DNA from 4 places in the Paenibacillus sp. PvR098 genome. Region 4 is predicted to be linked to each of the others. Evidence: riboswitches for the same ligand, from Rfam matches in the RefSeq annotation. Region 4 holds a riboswitch; each other region holds the start of a gene.
What was found. Region 4 has a riboswitch for cyclic di-GMP ahead of JOE45_RS17655 (S-layer homology domain-containing protein). Riboswitches for the same ligand answer to the same signal wherever they lie in the genome.
Positions count from the first base shown of each region.

Region 1 (5,379 bases), 1.8 Mb from region 4:
ATTGGCAATCACTTCGTTCGCATTCATGTTCAGGGAGGTGCCTGCCCCTCCCTGAATCGGGTCAACGATAAACTGATCGTGCCACTGTCCGTCTACTATTTCCTGTGCAGCCTGAACGATGGCCTGGCCGATGCCCGGATTCAACTGTTTGACTTCCATATTGGCGGCAGCGGCCGCTTTCTTGACCATTCCCATCGCACGAATCAATTCAGTATGGATTTTGTAACCGGTAATCGGAAAATTCTCCACTGCCCGCAGCGTCTGAATGCCATAGTAAGCCTGAGACGGAACCTCCTTGGAGCCCAGAAAATCTTTTTCTACTCGCACCTGTGTCAATTCCCATCCTCCTCTCGACGAAAAACATTAGTGCAGCAGCGCCCTTTCCCTACCGGGACTTGAAAACAGCTTCTCATTTTATGAGTATTCCCTGACTCGTGCTATCGCTAAACCATCATAAGCGGGCAGCAGCACGCCTTCGAGCCTTGGGTCCCGCGCCACAGCTTCAGTAAATTGCCTCATCTTCGTAACCGCGTTCCCTTTTTCTCCAGGATTCATTGCTTTCCCACGCATGAGCAGGTTGTCCCCGAGAATAATAGCGCCGGGATGGCCCAGCTTGATCGCCCACTCCAAGTAATTCGGGTAATTCCCTTTATCTGCGTCAATGAAAAACAGATCGAACCTCCGTCCTTCCGCATCGAGTGCCTTCAGGCTGTCCAGCGCTTCACCAACCCGGTACTCCACCTTCCCTTCAAACCCAGCCTCGCGAAGATGCTTATGCGCCAGGTCGGCATAGTCCTGCTTCAACTCGAGCGATACGAGCTTGCCGTCTTGCGGCAAACCACGGGCCAGACAAATGCCGCTGTATCCTCCGAGCGCCCCGATTTCAAGCACTTGCCGGGCCCCCGAAATACGAACCAACATGGTCAATAACCTTCCATAACCGGGGGCAATCGAGATTTCAGGCATGTTGTTGGCCCGAATGCCTACTTTAACCCGCTCTAATGGCTCATCTGTCTCAAAAAGGGCTTCCAAATACTGTTCTGGATACTGTTCTGGCGTTAATGGTGCTGTCATGATATTCTCCATCCTTCCCAACTCCGTGCGATTTGGCGCTCAAATTATGCCCCTGAGGTTTGCTATCGTTGTATAATCACTGTCGATCGCCTATACTAATTAATTGTATGGCTTTTCCAAGCTTTGTTCAACCTGATGATATTCGGGGCCCTTCGCCTCTCATTACAGATACGGAGTGAATTCAACATGTCTTTAGATTCCATTGAAATCATCGCCACCTCCCCCATGGGGCTCGAGGCCGTCGTTGCCAGAGAGGTCCGTGATCTCGGCTATGAACAGATCACGGTAGAGAACGGACGCGTCACGTTCGTTGGCGACTACTTGGCCATATGCCGCGCCAACCTGTGGCTTCGCACGGCAGACCGCGTGCTCGTCAAGATGGGACAATTCGAAGCCCGTACCTTCGACGAACTGTTCGAAGGTGTCAAGGCGCTGCCTTGGCCGGATTGGATTCCCGAGGACGGGGAATTCCCCGTGGAAGGACGTTCGCATAAGTCGCAGCTGTCCAGCGTACCGGCATGTCAAGGCATCGTTAAGAAAGCCGTCGTAGAAAGCATGAAGCAGCGTTACGGCACAGAATGGTATCGTGAGACAGAAGGCCGCTACGTCATCGAAGTGTCGCTTCTGAACGACATCGCCACATTGACGCTGGACACGACAGGTCCCGGACTTCATAAGCGCGGCTACCGCAAGCTCATCACCGAAGCCCCGCTGAAAGAAACCATGGCCGCGGCCTTGGTGCTGCTTAGCCGTTGGCAGGCGGAACGCCCGCTATACGATCCGTTCTGCGGATCGGGCACGATTCCGATCGAAGCCGCAATGATCGGCTGGAATTTGGCCCCCGGCCTCAGGCGCAGCTTCAACTCCGAAGAATGGCCGCTCGTGCCACAGGAATTGTGGGACGAGGCCCGCGAGGAAGCCTATGATCTTGTACGGGATGACATCCCTCTCCAGATTGCAGGCTCTGATATCGATCCGGGAGCGATTGAAGTCGCGTTGGCTGCGGCGAAGGCTGCCGGGCTGGCGAAGGAGCTGACGCTTCAGGTGCTTCCGGTAGCCAAGGCCGTTCCGCGGGGAGACTACGGATGTATCGTCACCAACCCGCCTTACGGCGAGCGTCTGGGCGACCAGAGCGAAGCAGAACGGGCTATACGCCAATTCGGTCATATGTACGAGCAGCTGCCCACATGGTCGGCCTTCATACTGAGCCCGAACAAACAGTTTGAGCATTACATGGGGCGCAAAACCGACAAGAAACGCAAGCTCTTCAACGGCCGTATTGAGTGCAACCTTTACCAATATTTTGCCCCAGGAGGCTTATTCGGCTGGCGTAAAAGCAATGAACCGAAAAGCCCCGAGGCATAAACTCGGGCTGAGTAGAGCTGGGATGGACTCGGAAACCCTCCATTTTACCATATGGCCATGTTCGCTCTAAGGCAGTCCTAGAACAAAAGCTCGCAAAAAAAAGAACCATTTCTTCCGGCAGCATTGCCATAGAAATGGTTCTTTTTCATGCTTTCTCCCCGAACTCTTTTCTGAAGAATCAAGCGAGTCGAACCGCAGTTTCCCGGCAGCTCAAATAATCAAACAACGGCATGAATACATCATTATCCGCTTCGCATCTTATGGACAGCTTCACTTCACCGCGCCAGTAAAAGTTAATGATCTGACTGCTGCGTCCCTTTACCATTTCGACGTCCCAGCATGGTGCCATCAGTTCATAGGTCTCACGGTTGATGAACATTTTCGGACCCTCGTTCGACAAAAATACGCCTACGAAATCATCCCCCACTTTTGTGTAAAAACCTTTTCTCGTCATGATGCTCCGATCCTGACCCTGCATCCGTTATCGCTCCTTTTTCAACAACAATCAGACTCTCGCCAACGGGGTACGGGGGTTTGCATATCTATGCGTCGCTCCGTACCTTCGACAACTGGCTGGCATAGCGCTGGAACCAGCACTTTAGCCCCTGTAGTTTTGCGCGCCCAGGCTTTCGCCTGGTTTGCCTTTATCGAGTACGCTCGAAAAATGTCTTTTTATGAAATTCATTCCCTTAAGAATAAAAGATAAGGCCTAAGGAATACATAATTCAAATTTCCCAATTTCAACAAATACATTAAGTCTTTGGAACTATTTTCAACTTTTTTAGTCTACAATTGCTCCTCTTGCGGTTCGAATAGTCACGACAAGACCTCATAACCCATTCGTAAAAAGAAAAAATAGCGGATTCGGAAGCACTTATGGGCCTTAATCCTCTCACCCTCAACAAAGCGCTTCTTCATCCGCTATTTCGTTACTTCACATATTTACTTGCCTTTTCAATCGCTTCGTCCTCAGTTTTGCCGGTAACGTACCGGCCGTTAATGAAGATGAAGGCAAACCGTGAGCAAGGTCCGCAGTAGGATTTACACCCCACCTTGATTTCTGCATCAGGCACCAGCTTCTGGAGCTTCGGTAAAGCCGTTTTCATTCTCATATGCTTACATTTATCACAGATCCGTATATCGTTGGCCATACAGGTGTTTCCTTTCTAAGTCGGTTACCTTTAATGAACCTGAAAAACAATCAATGATCACCGTGATTGCCTTTGGCAGGATTGGTCACCGAAAAGCCTTCCTCAGGCGTATAGAAGTAATCGATCCGAATACCGTCCAGAAACGGATCGTCCTTCTGAAGGATAACATCGATGCCCTTGTCCGTCGAGACGACAACATCGTTTTCCGTAGGCGTGTCCATTCCCATACCGTAATGTGCATGGTCCCCATGCGAGTGCGTCACGTATATGCGAAGCTTCAATTCTTTGTTTTCTTCTTTCTCTATTTCGGCCAATAGCACCTTGGCAGCATTACGCGAAATTTTGCAATTCATGACTTCACATCTCCCACAGCTTATCGTTTTCCCCTTATTGTATAGAAATATGAGAACGAAAGCAACCTTTGTCGTTCTATGATATCATAATAGCGATTTCTAATCTATCCTCTCTTATGATCCTCACAAGCCCCTCAGTTGCTATTCTACGAGTTGTTATATAAAATGGAAGTTAGCCCCATATCTCTGACGGACGCGCTGCTCTACTTTGGAAGACAACGGCGTGCTTGAGCGGACCGCATATATCCGACGGTTGTCGTTAAAGTCAAGTAAAATCAGACGGGCAAAGGATACGATTTTGCGCCAAATGATAAAAGAAATGAAGTTATGGGCGGCCAAAGGATATACTCAAGCCGCAGATGAATGATGAACCTGAGGTGACTAAATGATTACTTTTTACCGCAAATATTACAAAACTATCTTCGACATTGCTCTCCTGATTTTGACGGTGTACTTGTTTATGTACATTTTCAGTTTCTTGTATCGGATTGCAACGCCGATCTTCTTTGCGTTCCTCATTTACATGATCATCGAACCGCCGGCGAGATGGCTGCACCGCAGAGGAATCAAAAAATCGATTGCCTCAGGCATTTCGACCATCTTGTTTATTTTGGTCATACTCGGTGCGATAACCGGATTGGGCGCTATTTTTACAACTCAGATTTTAAATCTCAAAGACAAGTTTCCCGAATATACAGCCGTCATGGAAAGAGAAATCATTGAGCGCTCCGTAGCGCTTCAGGACTATTTGGGACCGCTCCCTACGCAGGATCTGATAGAACAGGCCCAAGAATATTCAACGGCCATTACGAGTAAAATAACCCAATTTGTTACCGGCTTTCTCACGGGCACATTTACGGCATTAACCTCTTTCTCAACCTTTGTGGTTAATTTTGCGATCGGGATCATTTTGGCTTATTTCTTAAGCATCGAAATAGAATCATGGAAGCGTACAGCGGAAGAGAAAACCCCCAATACGTTTAAAAAGGCATTCCATTTTTTACGAGAAAACGTACTGAAAGGCATTGTTACCTACATCAAGGCCCAGGCCAAGCTGATCACGCTGACGTTTATCGTCGTTTTCATTTCGCTGCTCTTGTTGGGGGTAAAGAACGCTTTTTCCATAGCGCTTCTCTCCGCCGTATTTGATGTGCTTCCACTACTCGGCGTATCTACCCTGTTCATCCCATGGATCATCTATTTGTTCATCGTCGGACAAACGACGCTCGCGATCTGGCTTTCGGTTCTACTTGCTGTAGTCATTACCACCAGACAAATCCTTGAACCCAAGATCACCGGCGATTCGCTCGGCGTATCGGCCTTCACCATGCTGACGTTTGTCATCATTTCCTTATCGCTCTTTGGGGTCGCAGGTCTGATTTTATCGCCGATTTTGATCATTCTGATTAAAGCCCTATATGAACAAGGCTATTTGA
Region 1 covers NZ_JAFIBU010000001.1:1,744,598-1,749,976, forward strand. The annotation lists gene aspA (aspartate ammonia-lyase) at 1-336, opposite strand, end outside; gene JOE45_RS08710 (O-methyltransferase) at 415-1,074, opposite strand; gene JOE45_RS08715 (THUMP domain-containing class I SAM-dependent RNA methyltransferase) at 1,261-2,439, shown strand; gene JOE45_RS08720 (hypothetical protein) at 2,618-2,917, opposite strand; cyclic di-GMP riboswitch class I at 3,001-3,092, opposite strand; gene JOE45_RS08725 (YuzB family protein) at 3,369-3,590, opposite strand; gene JOE45_RS08730 (iron-sulfur cluster assembly accessory protein) at 3,641-3,943, opposite strand; gene ytvI (sporulation integral membrane protein YtvI) at 4,329-5,379, shown strand, end outside.
Region 1: linked by a shared signal. The riboswitch ahead of JOE45_RS08720 (hypothetical protein) and the one ahead of JOE45_RS17655 (S-layer homology domain-containing protein) in region 4 are both predicted to bind cyclic di-GMP.

Region 2 (5,379 bases), 850 kb from region 4:
CTCGTTCGGAAAAAGGTGCTAGCTCTGCGCCGACTAATGACACAGCTTCTCAATCCGGTTCTTCCGAGACTCGCACGGAAGCCGGAGAAAACACTTTTTCTACAACTGCTGCACATAATGGAGCAACTTCTTCTGAATCACGTTTGGGGGATGGTAAGGAAGGATTTGATTTTGACATAACGGAAAAACCCTTTGATTCCAGCTTCGAAGAAGTCATGAAACTGTCATGGAGCGTGGAGGAATTCCGTTCTAAGATAGATCCTTCTGCTTATGAGCAATATCTAAAAGAACAGCAGGCTGAGACGAACCTCTTCGAGTTGAAACAAAACATCGATTACAATTCAACCATTGCCAACTTCCAGCAATTATTGAAGGCAAGCCCGGATAACAACAACCTGTATGTTGAATTAGCTTTAACATACCTGGCGAACGGTGACCTCAACAATGCCAAGGAGATTGCCAAACAACTTGATGTTAGAGCACCGGAAAGCTATCTTTCCTTGATTGTAAAGGCAGAAATGGCTGGACGCCAAGATAAGTCAGATGAGAAACAACTTTATCTTGAGCAAGCGGTAGAGAAAAATCCGACTAGTGCGGTTGTACGATTTAAACTCGGTGAAGAGTTAGCTAAAGCAGGTAAATCTAATGAAGCGATTACTCATCTTTCGACCGCAGCTGCACTTAACCCGAAAAATCTATTGGTCTTTGAAGAGTTGAACAAAGTATTTGCACAAACCAATAACACTGAGCTTAAAACATTCGTAAATGGAGTTGTGCCCAAATTTGAAGTCCTTCCATTTATTGAAAATGGGTTTACACTGATGCCTGCTCGTGCAATTGCAGAATCACTTGGAGCTAATGTGGAATGGGAAGAAGCATCGCAACAAGTCTCAATTCAGCGTGGAGAAACGACGATTCTACTAACAAATGAGAGCAATGCAGCTATTGTGAACGGTCAAGAATTTACAATTGATGCGCCTGCCAAGATTGTAAACGGCAGCATGGTACTTCCGCTGCGTTTTGTAGCTGAATCACTTGGTGCAAAGGTAGATTGGAAAGCCGAAAGTCAAATGATCGTGATTTCTGAATAAATGAGATAAACAAACGATTGATCAGCCGAACGGGGGCGTTGTTTCCTGACCCAAGGATATCCTTGGGTCGGGCATCCGCCATTATAACCAAAAAAACAACGAAAACTTTGCGCCTAGCCCTTATACTATGCGTGGATGACCGTAATGCAATTGTGCTGGTTGGCCCATTGTTTGAGCGTATGAACAGTTTCATCGGGCGCAATTTCGAGATGACACAAGGGGTGTAGGATATGTTATTTTTTTCTTTTCTTTTTTACGGTTACCTGGTTTATGTATACGATGTAATAACCGTATTATTTCAGGGGATATCAGGATAATACTTACCCATACTGTTCATTTCTCCATTTGCTAGAACGATTATAAATTTCCAAATCATGTGAAGGAATGTTCAGGAAAACTTGAACAATATTTTTGTCGAATTGCTTCCTGCTCTGATACCACAGTTCTTGTTTGGCCTCTTGAACGGATAACCCCTTCCGATGAGGGGTATCTTGGAGCATATGATCAAAAACTTCAAGAATAGAACAAATTCGCGCGAAATTCGGAATGAACTCGCCACGTAAGCCATAAGGATAACCAGCCCCATCCCATCGTTCACGATGAAATTTAATAATTTCAATGATGTTAAGATCATGAATTCCTTCTTTATGCGCCAAATTTGCTCCAAGAACAGGATAACGTTTCATGGTTTCCCACTCTTCTACCGTTGCATCTGTATCCTTATTTAAAATATCAGTAGGAATAAAAATTTTTCCAATATCATGCAGAAGGCAGCCTACTACCAAGCTGCGTGTTTGTTCCTGATTATAATGGAGATGGGAAGCCAATATTTTGGCCAGCTTTCCAACACGCATACAATGTTCGTAAATACTTAGTTCTTTCTTCATTAATCGAAACAGTATGTAAAGCAATCTTTCATTTTTCATTTCATAGGTCCTCCATACCGCGAAGCGTTATAACCTGCTTCGTGTGAATCCATCTTGAATATACAATTAACTGGTCTTTTTTTCCTTTTTGTTTGATAATGCTTTATAAATGAGTTCCATTTCTTCTTTAAGGTCCATGGCCCTCTCAAATTCAAAATTAATACGGGCTACCTTTAATTCAACCTTTAGGCTAATGTAATGGTCTTTCAATTCCTCATACGTTTTGTTTTGAATCTCCTCTAATCCCATCCCAGGAACTCGGCCAAGGTACATTTCACTCTCTCCTCTATCACTATGATATTTCACAAATGATGGTCAGACTCATCTACTTAGAGTGACGATGAAAGAATGCTACACAAAAAAAACGTCCCAAAACCAAAAAAATCCTCCGAAATTGGAGGATTATTGATCCAGGTTTCGGTAACTGGCTGGCATAGTGTAATCACACTGAAGCCCCTGTAGCTTTGCGACCCCACTTTTCAATGGGTGTGCCTTTATCGACTTTTCAAGGAAGACTTGTCAGAAAACTATATATTATTAAACAATATTCGACATCATAAATCAAATTCCTTTTTTTAGTAAAAATTTTCATTTTTATTCTATTATTGTGTGAACAAAAGGGCCATTTCCTCAAGTAGAAAAATCCACTTTGGGAACAGCCCCTCTTGTATTATTATAGTAAATTGAACTTCTAGCCAATCAACTTTAACAGGCTTTCGAATTCAAGGTCCAAAAATATCTTTTCGGCTGTTTCTCTTTTAATACTCAACACACATTCATTCAGATTGCAATCCAATGGAGTGTCTTTTTTGATTGTCGCCAATGTTTTTGAAAGTATCAACATGTCTCGGTCAATTTCGATTTTTTTTCTGACCGATGGGGAAACCTTATCTAAATTATTAAGTACCTCTTCAACAGAGGAAAATTCCTGTATAAGCTTCAAAGCCGTCTTCTCGCCAATTCCACGGACTCCAGGATAATTGTCACTGGTATCTCCCATCAAACCTTTTAAATCTACCATTTGAACAGGAGTAATTTGTTTCTCTTCCCATAACATTTGAGGAGTGTATAAGCAATAATTAGCTCTGCCTTTTTTCATGATCGCCACAGAGATTTGCTCCGTTAATAATTGAAGCATATCATGGTCACCCGTCAAAATGACAACTTCCGATTCAGAACTCAAAAGAAATGACAGGGTACCGATGCAGTCGTCCGCTTCGTAGTGATGAAGTCCAAAGTTTGGAATACCCAATGAAGTGACCACGTCTTTTACTAGGTCAAATTGTGGAATGAGCTCTTCCGGCGGCGCGATCCGGTTGGATTTATATTGATCAAATAATTCAGTCCTGAACGTTTTGCTGCCCATATCCCAGCAGCAAATGATATGAGTTGGATTATATTCTTTTATCGCATCGAATAAATACTGAACAAATCCATAAATAGCATTGGTCGGAACACCTGCCGTCGTTTTTCTTATGTATCCACTATAAGACGTGGCATAAAAGGCCCTAAACAACAATGCCATACCATCAATAATTAACGTTTTATTAGCTGATTGCATGAATTCACTCTCCGGTAGATGTGATCTTTATCTTATCTATACTATAACATCCACCTTGTTTCGTAAATACACAGTGATATCCATATGATCCTTGGTAAAGGGAGCCAGACCGTGCTGCCCCTTTCTTTGTATCTGTACTAAGAAAAAAACAGCCTATTGAGGGAGTCAATAGGCTGTTATCACAAGCTCACATTGCTATTCAATTCTTATTCTGCCGTCTCTACCTTTTCCCAGGTTCCGCTGTCGGCACTTTTCAGAATCGCTTCAATCAGAAGCATGCTTTGGTAGCCGTCTTTAAAAGAAGCGATCGTATTCGAAAGAGGCGTTTGATCTCTTACTGCTGAATAAAAGTTCTCCATCGTGTTCTTTAGGCTTTCCGGCCAGCCCTCCTCATGACCGCCAGGATAATGAAGGAAAGGATGTGCCTCTTTTTTCACAAGAGTCGGGTCTCTAAATACCGTTTCATTCGGCTTGTCCCTGTAACCGATCATCAGACGCGAAGACCTCTCCTGATTCCATGATCCGGAAGCTAAGGCACCGTCCAAATGGAGATCCAGAGCGTTTTTACTTCCCGCGGTCACTTGAGAAACCGTAAATACCCCTTTTATGCCATTATCGAATTTGACCAGGACAGAGCAATAATCTTCCGTGCTGATGTCCACTAGCTCAGCATCGTTTGCCCCGCCTTCTTGAAAAGCCGTCTGTCCTATCCGCTGCTTGTAGCGCTTGGGAATAATGGTTGATATATCTGCCATTACTTCCGCAATTTTGAAGCCTGTTACGTACTGCGCCAAATCAAACAAATGGGAACCGATATCCCCGAGTGCTCGCGCCCGCCCGCCATATTCGGGTTCAATCCGCCAGTTATAATCCGTATCATACAACAACCAATCCTGCAAATAATTCCCTCTAACGATCCGAATCTCGCCCAAATCATTATCCTGCGCCATGCCTCGCAAATGTTGGACCATCGGGAACTGACGATAATTGAAATTGATACCGGTGACCAAATCTCTTTCCTTAGCCAAATGGTACAATTCCTTCGCTTCCTCGCAGGTCAGTGTTAGAGGCTTCTCCGAGAGCAAATGCTTGCCATGAAGTAAGATTTGCTTATTCATCTCATAGTGAAGATAATTCGGCGTACAATTGTGAATCACATCAATGTCCTTATCCTGAAGTACATCCATTATACTCCCGTATGCTTTTGGAACGTTTACCGATTCGGCAATTTCTTTTGCTCTTTGTTCACCACTTTGCACGATTGCGGTAACTTCGGCATATCCGAGCCGTCTGACCGCTTCGATATGAGCCCGTCCGATAAACCCGGCTCCTAGTATCGCTGTTTTTATTTTCCGCATATGGTCACATCCCGTCACAAGGCGCATCGCTTCTTTTCGGAACGCCACTGCTAGTATGATATAAAAAATTGCTAATTTATAGTGAATCCCATATATTTATTAACCCGTTATGGATCGCTCCAATCATTAACGATTCGATGAAACAGCAAAAAACAAGCACCCACTTCATCCGATTCAAGCTGATCTCTTGATCGGGTCTTTGGGGGTGCTTGTTCCTTTAATCCAAGGGTTTGCGCAGTCTGCCTCGCCTATGCCAAACCTTTCGTTTTAAAAAATTGTCCAATTCGCCGAATTGCCTCTTTAAGCCTCTCTTCCTCTTGGACCAAGGCTATGCGAACATAACCCTCTCCTTCTTTGCCGAACGCATCGCCTGGAATAACCACAACCCCGGCCGAGTACAGAATTTCCCGGGAAATTTGTCGAGAAGTCCACCCGTCAGGAAT
Region 2 covers NZ_JAFIBU010000001.1:4,407,298-4,412,676, reverse strand. The annotation lists gene JOE45_RS21900 (copper amine oxidase N-terminal domain-containing protein) at 1-1,091, shown strand, start outside; gene JOE45_RS21895 (HD-GYP domain-containing protein) at 1,412-2,017, opposite strand; gene JOE45_RS21890 (hypothetical protein) at 2,084-2,290, opposite strand; cyclic di-GMP riboswitch class I at 2,434-2,520, opposite strand; gene JOE45_RS21885 (5'-3' exonuclease) at 2,709-3,578, opposite strand; gene JOE45_RS21880 (Gfo/Idh/MocA family protein) at 3,785-4,936, opposite strand; gene JOE45_RS21875 (aminotransferase class I/II-fold pyridoxal phosphate-dependent enzyme) at 5,185-5,379, opposite strand, start outside.
Region 2: linked by a shared signal. The riboswitch ahead of JOE45_RS21890 (hypothetical protein) and the one ahead of JOE45_RS17655 (S-layer homology domain-containing protein) in region 4 are both predicted to bind cyclic di-GMP.

Region 3 (5,379 bases), 1.0 Mb from region 4:
CTCATCGTTCGGATTATTGGTAACAGAGTCGCTTGTAAAAGAAAGGTAGATTAGGGCACCGGCCTGCTTATTATCCATTTGAAGCTTCTGCCCCATGCGATTGGCGATCCACCCGACCAATGCACGTCTTTGATTATCGTGAATGTTTTCTGTGGACAGAGGTGTAGGCAACTCCGCATCTAACCCTCGTCTTCCTCCATCGGAAAAACCCATTAATTTGTTAAATATGGATTTCACAAATCGGAAACCCCCTTTATAAAATGCCGAGGGGAGGCATAATCGTTACTTCATCTACCACTGCACCGCTAGGCTGACACAAAATATAAACCAGATGTTTAGCTATTGTCTGTGCGGGTATCATCTGCGATAGATCCGGTTTTTGTTCCATCTTGTCCCAAAATGAAGTATCTACTGCCCCGGGCAGCACAGCCGTAACCTGAATACCTTTATCTCTTAATTCTGCTTGCAATACTCTCGTGAGTCCTAAGACTCCAAATTTAGAAGCTGAGTAACCCCCGCATCCGGGCAGTGCCATCGTTCCTGCAATAGAGACGAGATTGATTATTTTCCCTTGTCTGTTTTGATTCATATGCCGGCCAAAGGATTGGCAGCAAAGAAACGTGCCTTTCAGGTTTACCGAAATCATTCGGTTGAAATCTTCTATGGACAGCGAAAGCAGGGAGTCGAAAGTACCTACTCCGGCACAATTGATCAGTGCGTCAATTCTTTTGAAATGCGATACCGCTTCTTTCGTAAATGTGTTTACAGACGTTTCATCGGATACATCCAAAGGTAATACTAATGTTCGCGAATTCATTTGGTCGGTAACCGATTTTAAATCTTCTTCGTTTCTTGCCCCAAGAACAAGATTCGCCCCCAGTTGACTGAGTAAACCTGCCGTTTCTCTACCGATTCCACGGGAGGCCCCTGTAATGGCAATAGTTTTCCCTTTGAGTTGTTCAAAATCAATCATCTTTATTCTCCTGGTCCATAATATTCAAAATAATTTTTTTCGGTTTCCCAAAGTCCGATCTTATAAAGTTTAGGAAGATGCGGTTGCAGCATGTTATAAATGACCAGAGCAACGACTTCCGAAGTCGGATTCAACTCTTTAAATTCATCTGTATCCAGGTTTAAATGTTTATGGTCGAACTTAGCAAGTACGACCCTCTCCACAATTTCATCCAGTTCAGCCAAATTCATAATCATTCCCGTGACGGGATCGGGTGTCCCTGTGACTGTTACGTCAAGGTAGTAATTATGGCCGTGTCCGTGGGGATTATTGCACTTGCCGAACAACTCGAGATTTTCTTCTGCCGTTAAATGATCGCTGTGTAAACGGTGTGCCGCGCAAAAGTGATACTTTCGAGTAAGCCGGGTCAATGAGCCCGCCTCCTTTTCCGAATATAAAAAGTCGTTTTCATGCAATCTAATCCGATGCAGTTCACATCCGTCAAACTGAGACTCAAGGGAAAACCAAATATACTCTACAAGGCTCTCCGTAGTCGGTATGTGAATTTGAAAATATGGGTGTTCGCGATCCAAAAATTTACCGTCGAGTTCCCGTTCGACAAACGAATTCACGATACGCTTAATGTCCGTTGTATTAACCACGATGCCCGTGCTTTCGTTTAACAATCCTTTGGCCATAACTTCAAGTTTATAATCGTGTCCGTGTCCGCTTGGATTATTACAAAGCCCAAAAATTCGGCGATTTTCTTCATCACTCCATTGCGGAACGCGATAAACATGGGTTGCGGAAAAATCGACTCTTCTTGATAAATAAAGCATAATGGTGTCCCCCGCCTCTGTTATTGAACGATTCAAATGCGCGAAATGGAACGGTCAAATTCTTCACATAAAGCAACGCTTTCGGTGAATATCCCTTTTTTCACCGTTGTCACTGTAGCAGTGCCAGGTTTTTTAACCCCTCTTGCACACATACATAAATGGGTTCCCTCAATCGTCACGATGACACCTTTTGGTTTCAGCACGTTTATAATGGCAGCTGCGACTTGCTGGGTCATTCTCTCTTGTACTTGCGGCCGCTGGGAAACGAGCTCCACTAATCTGGCAAATTTGCTTAAACCTACAATTCTTCCGTCCGGTATGTAACCGATATGGGCTTTCCCATAAAAAGGAATCAGGTGGTGTTCACAGAACGTATAATAAGTAATGTCTTTTACGGTTATGATTCCTTCATAATCTTCCTCAAACGTTGTGGTTAATGCCGTTTCGGGATTGACCTCGACACCGGCAAACACCTCCCTGTACATTTTTGCTACTCGTTTTGGGGTATCCAAAAGGCCTTCCCTGTTTGGATTTTCACCAATTTCCTCAAGAATCGCCCGAATGTTTTCTTCAAGAATATCGTTGTTTTTTTTAAAGTTGTTTTTAACAAGAGCCACTGGTTTTTTCCTCCTTAAATTTAAAAATCTAGTCCGAATAAGGGACTGGATTCGTGTATAGAAATCCTCCTAATTCGGTAACCCGGCTGCCGTAGCGTGTTACACGCCGTTGACCCTTGGCTTTGCGTCCCCACCTTTCGAATGGGTTGGCCGTTATCGTTAAGAAATGAATAGAATGGTGCACATGCTGATTGGACTATTAAAATAAGAACCTTTGTAACCTTTGTACTATCCATACGACTGTTTCAACTTCATTCGAGACTGGACTTCGATACAACGACCTAGGTATATAACCCTATTACAAAGTATACAATGACATCATTCGACAGTAACCGAAAAATAAGCCTTTTTCACGCACATTTCACCGCGTGAGTCACGCTTGAAAAAGCGTGTTTTTCACGTGTGGTTACTACGCGACTTACGCAAAAAAATGCGTTTATCACGCACTTTTTAATGCGCGATAAACGCAACCATGTAAGCAGTTCAGTACTTCAAAAACAGGCTTCCGTGCCTCCTCCGCATCTCCAGTTGCTCTTTACCAATGCTGTATGCTGTACATCGAATGATCCAAAATAGAAAGCTGCTTACTCGTTTAGCATGGCTTTATTGCAGAATATAAGCAATTTGGCTAACCTCATCGCAAAATCTAGCGCAAAGTCGGAGTCCATTAAAGATGATTTGGCTATAACGCCTATTAGCAAAATAATACAACAGGTGAGATTTATTAAGAACATTAACTTCGAAGGAGAGAGAGTGATGAAACGGTTAACGTGTTTGGTTTAAGCATTGCTGCAATGATTAACATGTAATCTGTGGTCTTCGCCGATGAAAAAGAAAGCTTCTCGATTGAGCAGGAATATACGAGTCTTTACGGCTTTAACGATGTACAAAATACATTTAGCGAAGGCATGGCTTGGGTTCAATTGTCCCGTTACGGCAACATGGGAGTCATTGATAGACAGGGAAATTTGATTATCGACGATCTGTTTTTGGATACGAATAAATTATTCAGGGTGTATATATTCAGCGAGGGATTAGCTCGTTATCAAAATAAACAAGGCGAGTGGGTCTACCTGGATAAGTACGGGAAGGAAGTCATTAAAACATCTTATGATGAGGTACTTAATTTCAGAGAAGGCCTAGCGGCGGTAAGAAAAAATGGAAAATGGGGTTTTATCGATAGGAAAGGGAAGGAAGTCGTTCAACCCCATTATGATGAAATACGTGACGATGATGGATACGGTATTTCTGTTGAAACCGCCGGATTTTATGATGGTCTATCGGCAGTAAATAAAAATGGCAAGTGGGGATTTATCGATAAGAGCGGAAAAGAAGTCATTCCACTCAAATATGACTGGGTGAATAATTTCCATGAGGAATTAGCTGTTGTTTCGAAGAATGAAAAATGGGGTTAGATCAATAAAAATGGTGATGAAGTAACTAAGATTGTTTACGATGATGCCGTGAATTTTAGTGAAGGAGTAGCAAGTGTATTACGTTTCAATAATATAGGTAACGGATATAACTGGATGTTCATAAATAAGAATCAATAGCTTCCTATCGTGAGGATAGTCCGGATGATATTTATGTTATCCTGGATAAGAACGGTAACCAAGTGGTGAATTTAGGGAAAAAGTACGCTCAGGTGGAAGACTTCAGCGAAGGCTTGGCTCGGGCAGAGAAATTAGATGGCGGAGTAGTTTTTATTGACAAAAATGGCACCGAAGTAACTGGGCAATACGCAAGGGCGCATAGTTCCAGCCAGGGATTAATCGGAGCAAAAATTAACCACGGTGATAATTATGGTTTTATTAAAAATCCATTGGATGTTCCTTCAACATGGGCATTACCAGAAGTTAGTTCAGCGACATCATTAAATCTCGTACCCATAGAATTAGATTATGGTTACAAGACAAACATTAATCGTGCGGATTTCAGCAAACTTGCATTGCATTTGTTATCGGTTAAAACCGGTAAAACCGTTGACGAGATGCTTGCTAACGCCGGTAAAAAGATAAACTACGATACCTTTGAAGACACATTTGATCCCACTGTATTAGCCGCTAATGCTCTGGGTATTATCGGAGGGAGAGGCAACAATAAACTCGACCCTAACGGATTCATTACCCGTCAAGAAGCGGCAGTCATGTTATCAAGAGTTTCAGGAATGTTAGGAATAACCAAAGGTACCAACGTTGTCACTTTTACTGATGAGGAAAACATGGCGAACTGGTCGATAGAATCGATAGCCCTTATGAGTTCAATTGTTGATAATACTAATCATGCAGCAGTGATGGGCAGCGTTGGCAACAATAAGTTCGGTTCCACCGAACATTTCACAAAACAACAAGCATTCATCACAATGAAGAGATTATTTAATGCGAAGTAGTTTGGGTACAAGACATTAGCCCCGTCAAGTAGATAGTAAGAAAAACAGAATAAATCTATGCGGCGGCCATTTCCCGTTATTCAATCGGAGAAAGGTCGCCTCATTTTTTTCTGGAAGCGCTCATTGTTATTGAACAAGATGTATTCCGTGATATACCTTTCAACCTGGGCTTGGCTATTTGGCTTTTCAATTCAGGTTCGATTGCAACCATTTGCTGTTGCGCGGCGGCGACTGGATTCATCGGGGGAGAGGGTAGGGCTGCAAGTGCAGTTTATGCGCTTATTCTCCGGGAATCGCGTGAATACCGCAAAAAAATGTGTCGGGGACCGTTGTATAGCCTTGTATTTATTCCCCCATAATGAATGAGGAGACGCTAATAAATGCCATCTGGAGGAAAACTATATTGGAAGAAGTAAGCATCGGTTTACTGTCAATCAAAGTCGTCATAGGTTTTATCACCTTATTTTTTATCATAATCGTAACAGGGAGAACTTCCATCCTGCAGCTCACCCCTTTTCACTTGATTTTCGTGTTGGTGCTCGGGGATTTTTTGAGAAATACGATTTATGAAGATGAGATAGG
Region 3 covers NZ_JAFIBU010000001.1:2,509,086-2,514,464, forward strand. The annotation lists gene JOE45_RS12430 (ATP-binding protein) at 1-237, opposite strand, end outside; gene JOE45_RS12435 (SDR family oxidoreductase) at 254-973, opposite strand; gene JOE45_RS12440 (6-carboxytetrahydropterin synthase) at 976-1,791, opposite strand; gene folE (GTP cyclohydrolase I FolE) at 1,824-2,408, opposite strand; cyclic di-GMP riboswitch class I at 2,482-2,570, opposite strand; gene JOE45_RS12450 (WG repeat-containing protein) at 3,221-3,823, shown strand; gene JOE45_RS24205 (WG repeat-containing protein) at 3,824-3,961, shown strand; gene JOE45_RS24005 (S-layer homology domain-containing protein) at 4,027-4,797, shown strand; gene JOE45_RS24010 (DUF421 domain-containing protein) at 5,156-5,379, shown strand, end outside.
Region 3: linked by a shared signal. The riboswitch ahead of folE (GTP cyclohydrolase I FolE) and the one ahead of JOE45_RS17655 (S-layer homology domain-containing protein) in region 4 are both predicted to bind cyclic di-GMP.

Region 4 (5,379 bases):
TTTAGCTCAACCTGGTATATCCGTCAATCAAATTTAACCAAAGAATGGGATACAAATAAAAAAGCACCTCAACCCACCAAAATGGATTAAGGTGCTTTGTATTAGGGAGAATCGTTCTTAATCTTCGTCGTTGTCGTCATCGTCATTGTCGTTTTCAAATTCTACTTTAACTTTTTTACCGCTTGAAAACTCGATTTCCAATTCGAATTTTTCCACATCACTTTCCTCTGTTTGAAGGTAAGTGAATATGCTTTTTTGAATTTCGCTTCTGTCCATAGTTTCAGACAGTTTCATTTGTTCGAAAAGCTCATTTACTGCTTGGATTGCTTTATCTCCGGATACTTTCTCTTTATCTTTTTCCACTTTAGCTTCGACTTTTCCATCATCATCTTTATATTCGAGTTTTAATTTCTGCTTATCGGACAGCTCGATCTCTAACTCAAACTTTTCGATCCCGTGAGCATTGGCTTCTTTTTCTGGCCGTTGCTCCTTGTCTCTATTGTCTCTATTGTCTCTATTATCTCTGTTATCTCTGTTATCTCTGTTGTCTTTGCGAGACTTTTCTTCAGACTTCTCGTCTTCATTTTCCCATTCAATTTCAACTTTACTGCCGTTCGAGAACTTGATTTCGATTTCCAGCTCTTTAACCTCGCTAATCTCCGCTTCCAGCGCTGTTAAGATTTGATTGACGATCTCTTGCTTCGTCATTTGAGGTGTAAACGCAGCCTGTTTAAGGAAATCTTCTACGGCTTGAACCGCTTCGTCTCCCTTCAGTTTTTCCTTGCCTTTTTCACCTTTGGTTTTCTTTTCAACCTCGGCACGTATCTTTCCATCGTTATTCTTATACTTTAATTCAATCTCACTGCCTGACGTTAATTCGATATCCGTTTTAAATTCGTTGATTCCGGCTGTCTTCTCATCAACCGTCTCTTTATTGATGAAGCTTGCTTCCAGCACGACATCATTCTCAACGGTCAGTGACACCACATCGCCTACAAGGAGCTGGGATGCCGGAATAAACCGCTGATTGTACGGAACTGCAAGGTCCGGCGAAATTTTATAGGTAAATGAATCTTGATTAAAGCTTTGAACTGCGATGGAACCATACGTACTGGAATAGACACTGTCCGTCACATTACGGTCAAAATTCAACGCAGTTATTGTTCCTTTGATGGTGACCGCTCCGGATTGCTCAAGTAAGTTGTCATTGGTTCTTACGAGCAGTGCAGCCATCTCAGCGCGTGTAACGTTATTATTGGGCTTGAACGTCTCATCAGGATAACCGCTAACAATGCCTTGTTGAACAGCTATGTTTACATATCCAACCGCTCCGGCCGGAATATCTCCAGCATCTTTAAAATCCGGAACGGCCGTCATTTGACTAAGCGCCTCTTTTTGTAGCCCCAGAGCTTTTACTAGTAGGCCCGCTACCCAAACCCGGCTTGCTGGTGTATTCGGTTGAAGCCTTTCTTCTGAAGTATCGAAAAGGCCTTGCTCCAAAGCGATGATAACGTATCCTTTGGCCCAGCTGTAATTGCTATCGATGATCGAAGCATCTTTGAAGTGGAGCTTGCTATCACCCGGCTTTGCTTTGGCCTGCTCTTCCAGTCCCATGAGCCGAACAGCCGTAACTACGGCTTCAATACGACTAACAGGCTGATTAGGACGAAAAGTGCCGTCTTCATAACCGGACAATACATTCTTGGATTTCATCTTCCCAATAGATTCCGCTGCCCAGGCTGCTTCTGCCGAGTCATTAAAACCAAGGTTTAATGCACTACGATTTGCACTTGAATCCGTTGTTTCCGGTTCAGCCGCAAAGCTTTGTCCTGCCAAACTCAACACCAATAATGAAATCATGAATACCTGCATTACATAACGAAGCTTTCTCATCATACGCCTCCTTGGACTAAACACCTCTTATAAAACACAAAAAAAGCTTATCTGCGCTGCGCAAAGATAAGCTTGTGTGTTTTACTAGCTTTCTCGGCAACTGGCTGGCATAGTTCAAAACCTTAGCCCCTGTAGCTTTGCGTCATCACCTTTCAATGATTTTGCCTTTATCAAGTTTTTTTATAAAAATAGCTTCAAGCTCATTATAACAGTTTTCCGTTATCTGACAAGTGTCGACATTTTTTTGAAATGTCGATTAGGCGGTTATGCAAAAAGCCGACCTAGAGGGGCCGGCTGATTTTACACTATATTTTAAACTTCAATGCTCTAAGCATTACGGTTACGGTTTCGGCACGGGTTGTATTCCCTTTTGGCTTTAGTGTACCGTCCTCATAACCATTCATTAGTCCTGCTGAAGTAGCGGTAGAAACTACAGCCTTTGCCCATTCAGAAATGTCCGAGTTATCACTATAGACCTCGCCATCTGCAACCAATTCCATTTGAAGTACGGCAATCATCATCGTATCATCCTGGCCTTGCTGAACCCTCATCTGCAGTTCGCTGCTTACTTTATTCAAATCGCTTGTATGTTGAATCCATTGAACATGCTTGTCGATTTGCGGCAGGACATATTTCCGGATTCCCCTTGTCTCTCGATGATCCTTATTACCTATCCACTCCTTAATCTTTGACAGCATATCATTGCCCCCCATCATAAAAACAGGAATATAGGACTAACTTTATATATCCATATAATTAGTAAATACGCCGTTAAAATTCGATACCCGTCCGTTGTCCTATATTTTTTCTTTTGAAAAATAGTCAAGGTTGGAACAGGGAGTCGGGGCTCTCTCATAGGTTACTGAAGATAAGAAAAGAAAAAGCAGCCATCACCGTTCAATCGAACGGCAATGGCTGCTCAAAGCTGCTGTATTTGAACAGAACTTGCTAAAACTCAACCCTTATTTGGCCTGAGCCAAATCCTGTATTCCCGTATTCGCTTTGACCAATATCTCATCGTACTTCACATCATCCCGCTTCGCGGAAAGGAAGGTTCCGAGGAAAGCGGCCAAAAAACCTAGCGGAATCGAGATGATCCCCGGATTCGTAAGCGAAATGAGCGGTGTGCCGACGAAAATCGCTTTACCTTCTACCGGATCCCAGACGTTAGGACTGATGCCTACCAGAATGAGTGCGCTGAGTACGCCGACAATCATGCCTGTAACCGCTCCCGCTGTATTGAACCTTTTCCAGTATACCGTGAACAAAAGAACCGGCAGATTGGCACTGGCTGCCACAGCAAAAGCTAAGGCTACAAGGAACGCGACATTCAGCTTCTGCGCAAACAGTGCAAGAATGATCGATATGATCGCTACGCCGACGGAAGCTAGTTTCGCCGCTTTGATTTGCTCCTTCTCGTTCGCCTTTCCATTGCGAACAATATGATTGTAGAAATCGTGGGCGAAGGCGGAAGCGGCAGAAAGCACAAGACCAGCGACAACAGCCAGAATCGTTGCAAAAGCTACGGCCGATACAAAGGCGAACAAAAATTCTCCGCCAAGGGCTCTAGCCAGGAGAGGAGCAGCCATATTGCCTGCGGCATTTGCGCTCACAATGGCATCCTTACCTACGAAAGCCGCTGCGCCGAAGCCGAGGAACACGGTCATCACGTAGAACAGGCCTATAACCCAAGTGGCGACGACTACCGATTTGCGTGCCGTAGGCGCGTCTTTAACCGTGAAGAAACGGATCAATATATGCGGCAGTCCGGCCGTCCCCAACACGAGGGCAAGGTTTAGAGAAATCGTATCGAGTCCATTCCCGAATTTGTTGCCGGGATTCAAAAAAGCTTCTTTCAGCGCGGTAGCATTTCGCATCTCGTCGAACATATGCCCGATGCTGAAATTGAATTTGGCGAAAACAATGAGCGAAATAATAAACGTACCGGCGACAAGCAATACGCATTTGATAATTTGCACCCAGCTCGTTGCCGTCATACCGCCGAAAACAACATACACGGTCATGAGGACACCCACGATGAGCACTGAGGTTGTGTAATCGAGGCTTGGGATCAGAAGAGCGATAAGGCCGCCGGCACCGACCAGCTGTGCGATCATGTAGAAGATGGAAATGACGATGGAATTGATCGCAGCTACGCCACGAATCTTCTTATGATCGAAACGGGCGGCAATCATATCGGCCATCGTATACTTCCCTAAATTTCGAAGCGGCTCGGCTACGAGATACAGCACAACCAGATAAGCAACCAGGAACCCGATGCTGTAGAAAAATCCGTCAAAGCCGAACAGCGCAACCATTCCCGCAATACCCAGGAAGGAGGCGGCGGACATGTAGTCACCCGCTATGGCAAGCCCGTTCTGCCAGCCGGTCAAGCCTCCGCCGGCCGTATAAAACTCGCTTGTTGTTTTTGTTTTTTTGGAGGCGTAATAAGTAATCACGAGCGTGCCGAGAACGATAACGAGAAACAGCAAGAAGGCTGTATTCATGGATTATCCCGCCCTTCTTTCCACAGAATGCACTTGCTTTTTAATTTCTTCACAAATCGCGTCGAAGGTTACAGATTGCTTGGAATAGAGGGAGCACAAAACCCACGTCATAATGAACTGGGCAAAAGCAAACACCCACGCCCAAGTAATCGAGCCGACGGCAGGTGTATTCAACACGTTGGAGAAAGAGGTAAGAACCGGAAGGGTAAAATAAAAAGCAAGAAAGAAGAGCGTCATCGGAATGATAAACCGTTTCTTCTTATTCATCAGCTTGCGAAAAAGCTCAGAACGGGCAATATCGCTGTACGTTAACTGGTTCTTTTTCATCGCGAATCCCTCCACATTATGCGCCGCACCTAATGAAATCAGGTACAGCAAGTTTTTGTAAGCGCTTCAATTCTATTATAGCGTCTCTTCTTAGATCCAGTCCGATTTCGGTGTGAAACGTCGAAATCCGCTCCTTAATTGCAGAAAAACAGTCCTGAGCGGACTGTTCATCAGGTTGATGCTCTTATTACCCCTGCAATAGCCGAAGCAAATCTTTCGCCGCAGTCCGGGAAACCGGAACATTCGTTCGGTTTGTATCCTTCAGAATGACGTTGTAGGCGCCGTTAAACCAAGGCTCGATTTCTTGAATATAATCCAGATTCACCAGATAGCTCCGGTGAGGCCGAAAGAACATGGCCCCAAGCCTCTCCTCAAGCTCCTGCAGCGTCTGCTTCGTTGCATAGGAGCGGCCGTCCGCCATATGAATGTGGGTTACCTTCTCTTCCTTAACCGCATACAGGAAAAGGTCCGCCTCCAGCACGACCATACGGTCGCCGTCATCTACCAGAAGCTTGTTCTTTTTATGAGCTGGAGCTGCCGGCGCTTCTGTCTGCTTATGGACTCCCGAATTGCCCCCGGATTCAGCATTTCTCGCACGGACGCGGTCCAGCGTCCGCCTAAAACGCTCCTCATCATAAGGCTTGAGCAGATA
Region 4 covers NZ_JAFIBU010000001.1:3,552,504-3,557,882, reverse strand. The annotation lists gene JOE45_RS17655 (S-layer homology domain-containing protein) at 118-1,893, opposite strand; cyclic di-GMP riboswitch class I at 1,986-2,069, opposite strand; gene JOE45_RS17650 (S-layer homology domain-containing protein) at 2,199-2,591, opposite strand; gene JOE45_RS17645 (solute symporter family protein) at 2,856-4,400, opposite strand; gene JOE45_RS17640 (DUF485 domain-containing protein) at 4,404-4,727, opposite strand; gene JOE45_RS17635 (LytR/AlgR family response regulator transcription factor) at 4,915-5,379, opposite strand, start outside.